DNA from 2 places in the Mesorhizobium sp. RCAM 05099 genome. Region 1 is predicted to be linked to the other one. Evidence: predicted binding sites of a transcription regulator. Region 1 holds the regulator's gene; the other holds the start of a gene.

Region 1 (4,175 bases):
GTGGTGCGTTTCATCAACGACATCCTGCTGTCGGCGCCGTCGATCATCATCGGCCTGTTCGTCTACGAGCTGATGGTGCGGCCGATGGGGCATTTCTCGGCCCTTGCCGGTTCTGTCGCACTCGCCATCCTGGTCATTCCGGTCGTCGTGCGCACCACCGAAGACATGCTCAACCTGGTGCCGAACGCCTTGCGCGAAGCCGGCACTGCGATCGGCGCGCCGCGCTGGGTTGTCATCAAGTCGGTGGCCTACCGCGCCGCTCTTTCCGGTATCGTCACAGGCATATTGCTGTCGATCGCCCGTATTTCGGGCGAGACCGCGCCACTGCTCTTTACGGCGCTCAACAACCAGTTCTGGTCGAGCAATCTCAACGCGCCGATGGCCAGCCTGCCGGTGACCATCTTCCAGTTCGCTCTCAGTCCTTACGAGGAATGGCAGCAACTGGCCTGGACCGGCGCACTCATAATCACATTGACGGTTCTCGCGCTCAGCATCTTTGCTCGCAGCCTGACCGGACGCAGAGAGGACAAATGAGTCAGATGTTGTCTCCAGACATGACGATCGCCGCCGAGGCAACCGCCAAAGCCAAGATCGAGGTCAAGAACCTCAACTTTTACTACGGTCAGAGCAAGGCGCTCAAGGGTATCACCCTGTCGCTGCCCGAGCGCAGCGTCACCGCCTTCATCGGGCCCTCGGGCTGCGGAAAGTCGACGCTGCTGCGCGTCTTCAACCGCATCTACGAGCTCTACCCGAAACAGACCGCCGAGGGCCAGGTGCTGCTCGACGGCCAGAATATCCTTGACCGGTCGCAGGATCTCAACCTGCTGCGGACCAAGATCGGCATGGTGTTCCAGAAGCCGACGCCATTTCCGATGTCGATCTATGAGAACATCGCTTTCGGCGTCAGGCTCTATGAGAAGATCAGCAAGTCCGAGATGGACGGCCGTGTCGAGCAGGCGCTCAAGCGCGCCGCGCTGTGGACCGAGGTCAAGGACAAGCTCAACGCCAGCGGCCTCAGTCTTTCGGGCGGCCAGCAGCAGCGGCTCTGCATCGCCCGCACCGTGGCGGTGAAGCCGGAAGTCATCCTGCTCGACGAGCCGGCTTCGGCGCTCGATCCGCTGTCGACCGCCAAGATCGAAGAGCTGATCGACGAGTTGCAGGCCGACTACACGATCGTCATCGTCACCCACAACATGCAGCAGGCGGCACGCGTCTCGAAGCAGACCGCCTTCATGTATCTGGGCGAACTGGTCGAATTCGACCGCACCGAGAAGATCTTCACGTCGCCCCGCGAGAAGCGCACGCAGGACTACATCACCGGCCGCTTCGGCTGAGCTCAGACATACGAGGACTAAGATCATGGGCGAACATACAGTCGCTTCTTTCGACGAGGATCTCGGACAGATCAGCAGGCTCATCAGCGATATGGGCGATCTCGCCGGCTCGATGGTCGGCGGCGCGACCAAGGCGCTTTTGAATTCCGACAACGCCCTGGCACAGCGCGTTGTCTCCGACGACGCGATCATGGACGCGCGCCAGCGCGAACTCGACGACCGCGCCATCACATTGATCGCCAAGCGTCAGCCGATGGCCGACGATCTGCGCCATGTCGTCGGTTCGATCCGCATGGCCGGCGACCTCGAACGCATCGGCGATCTTGCCAAGAACATAGCCAAACGCGTCGGCACCGTTGGCCTCAGCGTCACGCCTCGCGACCTTTCGCACTCGATCGATGCGATGGCGCAACTGGTGCTGATCCAGGTGCAGGGCGTGATCGAGGAATATGCTGCCGCCGACGCGGCGGCGCTGGCCAAGCTCAGGAACGACGACGAACGCATCGACGTCAAGTACACGTCCGTGTTCCGCGAACTCCTGACCTACATGATGGAGGATCCGCGCAACATCACCGCGTGCACGCATCTGTTGTTCTGCGCCAAGAACCTCGAACGCATCGGCGATCACGTGACCAACATCGCCGAGAATGCGTATTATGTTTTGACCGGCACACAGCTGCCCGCCAATCGCCCGAAGCAGGACGAGACGGCAATGTCCGCGCCGGCGGCATGACGACAGGGGTGAGCAGCCGATGATCGCGCCACGCATCATGGTGGTGGAGGATGAGGAGCCGCTGGGTGTGCTGCTCCGCTACAATCTGGAGTCCGAGGGCTATCAGGTCGAGGTGGTGACGCGCGGCGACGAGGCCGAGATCCGGCTGCAGGAGAACGTTCCCGACCTTCTGGTGCTGGACTGGATGGTGCCGGCGGTTTCCGGCATCGAACTCTGCCGGCGGCTGAGAATGCGCCCCGAGACCGAGCGGCTGCCGATCATCATGCTGACCGCGCGTGGCGAGGAGAGCGACCGCGTGCGCGGCCTTTCCACAGGCGCCGACGATTATCTGGTCAAGCCGTTCTCGACACCGGAGTTCATGGCCAGGGTCAAGGCGCTGCTGCGCCGCGCCAAGCCGGAAGTGCTGTCCAGCGTGCTCAAGGTTGGCGACATCGTGCTCGATCGTGAGTCGCACCGGGTCTATCGCAAGAAGAGCGAGATCCGGCTCGGACCGACCGAATTCCGCCTGCTGGAATTCATGATGCGCCACCCTGGCCGCGTTTTCTCGCGCAGCCAGCTGCTCGACAATGTCTGGGGCGAGACGATCTATATCGATGAGCGCACGGTGGACGTGCATGTCGGCCGGTTGCGCAAGGCGGTCAACAATGGCCGCATGCCCGATGTCATCCGCACGATCCGCGGGGCGGGTTACGCGATCAGGGAAGACTAGGGACAGTCCGGGCTCAAACCTGCCGGACGACGGTGCCGATCACATTGACGAGAAGGCGCGCCGCGGTCAGGGCCGACAGGCCGTCAATGTCGGCGGGAGGATAGAGCTCGACAAGGTCGAATCCTGCGATCCTGGCCCGCCTGCCGAGGCCCGCGATCAGATCGATCACCTGGGTGTAGGCGAGGCCGCCGGGCGAACGCGCCGCCACGCCCGGCATGATGCCGGGATCGAGGCCGTCGCAGTCGAGGGTTACGACGACCCGCGCCCCTTCCGGAATATGCCGGAGAGCGGCTTCGACGCCCTGGGCGTGAACCTCGCGGGCCGTTACAAGGCGGCTACCATAGCGCCGTGCCGCTTCGATTTCGGTGAGGCGCGCGCTGCCAACGCCACGGATGCCGACCTGCACGATGCCGGCGACATGCGGCATCTCGCTCGCGCGGCGCATCGGGTTCGAATAGCCGTAGCGCTCGCCATGCACCTCGTCGCGCCAGTCGATATGGGCGTCGATCTGCAGGATCCAGACCGGCCCGTGATCCGCAAAGCCGGCGAGGAAGGGGATGGGCACGGAATCGTCGCCGCCGAGCAGGATCGGTACGGCCGGCAATGCCAGAACCTGACGCGTTTTCGCCTCGATCCGCGCCCTGTTGCCGGTATTGTCATGCATGGTGGTCGGGATGTCGCCGGTGTCGATGCAGCAGACCGGCTTGCCGTCGAACAGCGGGCCGCCGAGATCGAAATCCCAGTGCTCGACGAGTGTGGCATCGCCCTGACTCGCAACGCGGATGGCGTCGGCGGCCAAGGCATAGCCGCGGCTGTCCTCGCCGGGATAGGTGCTGCCGTGGCCGGCTCCGAAGATCACCGCGCGCGGGATACGGCCATCGGCAAGCCGATCGGGAAAGCCGAGAAAGGGAGGCGAGGCGGTCATTTCTTGGTGGTCCTGATGATGGTTTAGCTGAAATTTCAGTGTTGAGGGTGCGGGATGATGAGCATTGGCTGGGCGCGTCGAATTAGACAGCATCCTAACAGTTGGCGCGCCTAACTGACATCATACCCATCGTGAGGCCCGGTTCAGGTCGACCGGTCGTTCAGAATATGCGCTGATCCTCAGGCAACGTTCTTTCCGGCGCCCGTTCGTGCTTGCGCGCCCGGTGCGAAAATCTCCTGGTCGACGAAGGTCAGCGCGCGCATGGCGCAGCCTTCGCGGATCAGCGGCAGTTCGTTCGGCTCGGTGTCGAAGGAAATCGATTCCGAATGCTGGCCGCCGGCGGTCTGGGCTATGGCCTCGCGCAATGCCGGCTCGATCAGGTCGAAGGCCGCGGCGCTGACACCGACCATGGCGACGGGTGCCGGATCGATCAGCGCGAACAGGCTGCCGAGGCCGTAGCCGAGCGCTTCGCCG
Region 2 (4,175 bases), 620 kb from region 1:
CCGGCATGCGCGGTGTCGATAATCTTGCTGCTGGCAGGTTGCGGGCATGTCATCAACAGGATGATCTGACGCCGAGCTTGCCGGTCAGGCGTCGTCGTCCACCACCTTGCGTCGCTGCAGAAGCCGCGCCACCAACCAGCACAGCATCGCCCAGACGAAGCCAGCGCACCAGCCGGCCAGCACATCCGACGGCCAGTGGACACCGAGATAGATGCGACTGATGCCGACCAGCAGCGTCGTCAGTACCGCCAGCGACAACACGTAGACCTTGGTGGTCCGGCCCGGCAGGAAGCGAGCCGCCAGCGAGCCGAGCGTCAGATAGGTCACCGCCGACAGCATGGCGTGGCCGCTCGGAAAGGACAGCGAGGTCTCGGTGACCAGATGCGAGACGAGTTCGGGCCGTGGCCGGTCGACGCCGACCTTCAGCAGGCTCGACAGCGCCTGGCCGCCGGCCACCGCTACGAAGATGAGAAACGCCGTTGCCGGGCGGCGGATCAACAGCAGGTAGATGATTGTCGCCGCCGTGATCAGCACAAGCACGCTGACGCTGCCGAGGCTGGTGATGTCGCGCATCGCGCCCTCCAGCCATGGAGCACCGATCGGGACACCCGGCTGACCGGCCTGACGGAAGGCAAGCAGGATTTCGGTGTCGAAGGCGTGCGGCGTGGTGGCCCGCGCCACCTCCATCAATTCCTCGAATCCCCACAGGCCGCCGGCGATGACCAGGCCGGCCAGCAGCACGGGGAATTCGAGCCGGTTGAGCAGAGCGTTCGCGGCGTTCTTCATCAGCTATTCGCCGTTACAATCGCGCTTGCAGATAGGGCCCGAGCGTGATCAGCGCCACGGCGGCGACCGCCAGCACGATGCCGGTTGCCTGCAGCACGTTGACGCGCTCGCCGAAGAACACCAGCGCCACGACGTTCACCGAGACCAGCTGGATGACGGCCGAGAGGCTGAACGACACCGACATGCCGAACTCGCGGATCAGCCTCAGCATGATCAGGTTGCCCAGCGAATAGAGCGCGAGCGTCAGCAGGATCTTGCCCAGGCTTGGCGCCAGTCCCCATTGCTTGGCGGCGGTCGCCGCCAGCAGGAAGATCACCGTCGAAAAGCCGAGCTGCAGCAACCCCGAAAAACTCACGCCCTGTCCCCTCTCGAAGCGGCGCGCGCCGCGTGTGTCGCAGACCTTGTTTCCGAAGCGCGCGGGCGCGTCAAGCAGACCTCTTGCCCGAACGGCGGATCGCGGATCGCGGTGGGCGGTTGAAAGTGGCGACCGGTGTCACGAAAATGTGATCGGCTGGCTATATCGGTCAAACTCGTATCCCGCTCCAGCCACTCCAATAGCCAGAGGCCAGCCCCATGACTGATCATCGCTCCCCCGACACCCGATTCGCCACCAGCCGGCTCGAGGAAAACGAAGGACCGGCCAGCAACGCCACCGACAACCGCACCATGGGCGAGATCATCGCCGCGCGATTCTCGCGCCGTGGTTTCCTGAAGGGTTCGCTGGCCGTCTCGGCGATCGCCGCCACCGTCAGCCCGCTGGCGCTGGTCAGCGCCGACAAGGCCCGTGCCGCCGAAGGCTCCGCCTTCTCGTTCGACGAACTCGAGGCGGGCATCGACGACACGCACCATGTCGCGCCGGGCTATGATGCCGATGTGCTGTTGCGCTGGGGCGATCCGCTGTTTGCCGATTCGCCGGAATTCGATCCCACGAAACAGTCGGCGCAGGCCCAGGCAAAACAGTTCGGCTACAACAACGACTATGTCGGCTATATCCCGATCGACGGCTCGGCCGAACACGGCCTGCTGGTGGTCAACCACGAATACACCAACCCGCATCTGATGTTCCCGGGCCTCGTCACCATCGCCGATGGCAAGGCCAAGCAGGCGCCGCTCAGCAAGGAGCAGGTCGATGTCGAGATGGCGGCCCATGGCGGCACCATCGTCGAGATCCGCAAGGTTTCGGGCAAATGGCAGGTGGTGCGCGACGGCAAGCTCAACCGCCGCATCACCGCCAACACCGAAATGGCGCTCTCCGGCCCGGTCGCCGGCCATGACCGCGTCAAGACCAATGCCGATCCGTCCGGCACCAAGGTGTTCGGCACCATCAACAATTGCGCCGGCGGCGTCACGCCCTGGGGCACCTATGTGATGTCCGAGGAGAACATCCACGGCTATTTCTCCGGCGAACTGCCCGAGGGCCACAAGGAAGCCGCCAACTACAAGCGCCTCGGCATTCCCGAAGGCGCCTATGAATGGGCGGCGCATTACGACCGCTTCGACCTCGCCAAGGAACCGAACGAGCCCAATCGCTTCGGCTGGATCGTCGAGGTCGACGTCAACGATCCGACCTCGACGCCGAGGAAGCGCACCGCGATGGGTCGCTTCAAGCATGAGGGCGCCGAGTCGATCGTCGCCCGGGATGGCCGCGTCGTCTTCTATCTCGGCGACGACGAGCGCTTCGACTATGTCTACAAGTTCGTCACCACCGGCCGGTTCAATGCCAGCGACCACGCCGCCAACAAGGACCTGCTCGACGACGGCACGCTGCATGTCGCCAAATTCGCCGAGGACGGTTCGGTGGAATGGCTGCCGATCGTCTTCGGCCAAGGCCCGCTGACCGTCGAGAACGGTTTTGCCAGCCAGGCCGACGTGCTGATCGAGACGCGCCGCGCGGCCGACCTGCTCGGCGCCACCAAGATGGACCGCCCCGAAGACATCCAGCCCAATGCCGTCAACGGCAAGGTCTATGTCATGCTGACCAACAATTCGAAGCGCAAGGCCGACCAGGTCGATGCCGCCAATCCGCGCGCCGCGAACGCCTTCGGTCACATCATCGAGATCTCGGAGGACGGCGGCGATTTCACTGCCGCCAGGGGAAAGTGGGAGGTGCTGCTGAAATGTGGCGATCCGGCAGTGACCGATGTCGGCGCCACCTTCTCGACGGCGACGACGGCCAATGGCTGGTTCGGCATGCCCGACAATTGCGCGGTCGATTCAGCCGGCCGGCTGTGGGTCGCCACCGACGGCCAGGGTCCGAAAGCCACCGGCCGCACCGACGGCCTGTGGGCGGTCGACACCGAAGGAGCGGCGCGGGCGACCTCAAAACTGTTCTTCCGCGTGCCGATCGGCGCCGAAATGTGCGGCCCGCTGTTTGCGCCTGACGATCAGACCGCCTTCGTCGCGGTCCAGCATCCGGGTGACGGCGGCGAGGACTGGGAGGCGTTCGGCCGCCCGTCCTACTATGAGGACCTGTCGACCCGCTGGCCCGACTTCAAGCCCGACATGCCGGTGCGGCCGGCGGTCGTTGCGATCACCAAACAGGGCGGCGGCAAGATCGCCGTCTGACACGAACCCTTTTTCAATTTTCAATCTGAAGGGGGGACTTCGGATCACCGAAGTCCCCTCCTTTTTGCACGAACTCATTCAAGCCTCGGGAAAGATTGGCAATTTACACGTGGCGCCCTAGGTCATGACCAGGAGACCCACCATGCCGAAGTCCGTCTATGACCGTGGCCTGCTCAAGCCTGGCGAGATCGCCAGGCTGCAGCGCGTCTTCGACGAGGCCTGCCGACAGCGCGAAGCGCATCCCGATTCGGCCGAGGCCCGCGAGATCGCCCTTAACCTGCTCGCCCTGCACAATGCCGGCATGGTCGAGGAGGACATGCTGATGGAAGCCGTCGGTTTCCGCCGGCTCGAGCCGAAGTCGGCATGACCCATGAGCCGGCGGCGGCCCTACCCCGCGCGCTGAACCACGGCAACGTTCATTGCGCTTCGCAATCGGAAGCCGATGGACTCGTATAATTTGATGGCAGCAGCGTTCGTGGCATAGGCGTGAAGATAGGGGATCTCGCCGCGCGCCATGATCTGGTTTGCCACGAACAGGGACAGCAGCCGGCCCAGCCCGCCGCCGCGAAACTCCGGATGCGAGCACACGCCGCTGAGTTCGGTATAGCCGGGCTGCTTCATGCGCTCGCCGGCCATCGCCACCAGCCTGCCGTCAACCTTCACGCCCCAGAAATCACCAAGGCTCAATGCCCCGAGCGTGAACGGACCGGGCCTGGTGAGCAACGCCAGTGCCAGCATCTCGGCTGCATCGTCTTGCGTCAGGGGCTGCACGCGCTCGTCCGACACGGTCCGCAACGGCGCCTCGGCAACCATCTGGACGCCGA

The links. The regulator PhoB, encoded in region 1, activates phosphate uptake and scavenging genes when phosphate is short. The targets are predictions, from matches to a motif close to TGTCATNNANCTGTCAT.
Region 2: AC56QQ_RS02790 (PhoX family protein) is a predicted target of PhoB. The motif match lies at 1,278-1,294, and genes of this name have one in related genera.

The regions. Positions count from the first base shown of each region.
Region 1 is NZ_CM185035.1:1,196,868-1,201,042, forward strand. It holds gene pstA (phosphate ABC transporter permease PstA) at 1-534, shown strand, start outside; gene pstB (phosphate ABC transporter ATP-binding protein PstB) at 531-1,334, shown strand; gene phoU (phosphate signaling complex protein PhoU) at 1,360-2,067, shown strand; gene phoB (phosphate regulon transcriptional regulator PhoB) at 2,087-2,776, shown strand; gene AC56QQ_RS05900 (agmatinase) at 2,790-3,701, opposite strand; gene AC56QQ_RS05905 (ROK family protein) at 3,881-4,175, opposite strand, start outside.
Region 2 is NZ_CM185035.1:572,883-577,057, forward strand. It holds gene AC56QQ_RS02780 (phosphatase PAP2 family protein) at 85-786, opposite strand; gene AC56QQ_RS02785 (hypothetical protein) at 800-1,141, opposite strand; gene AC56QQ_RS02790 (PhoX family protein) at 1,360-3,351, shown strand; gene AC56QQ_RS02795 (hypothetical protein) at 3,494-3,718, shown strand; gene AC56QQ_RS02800 (GNAT family N-acetyltransferase) at 3,739-4,175, opposite strand, start outside.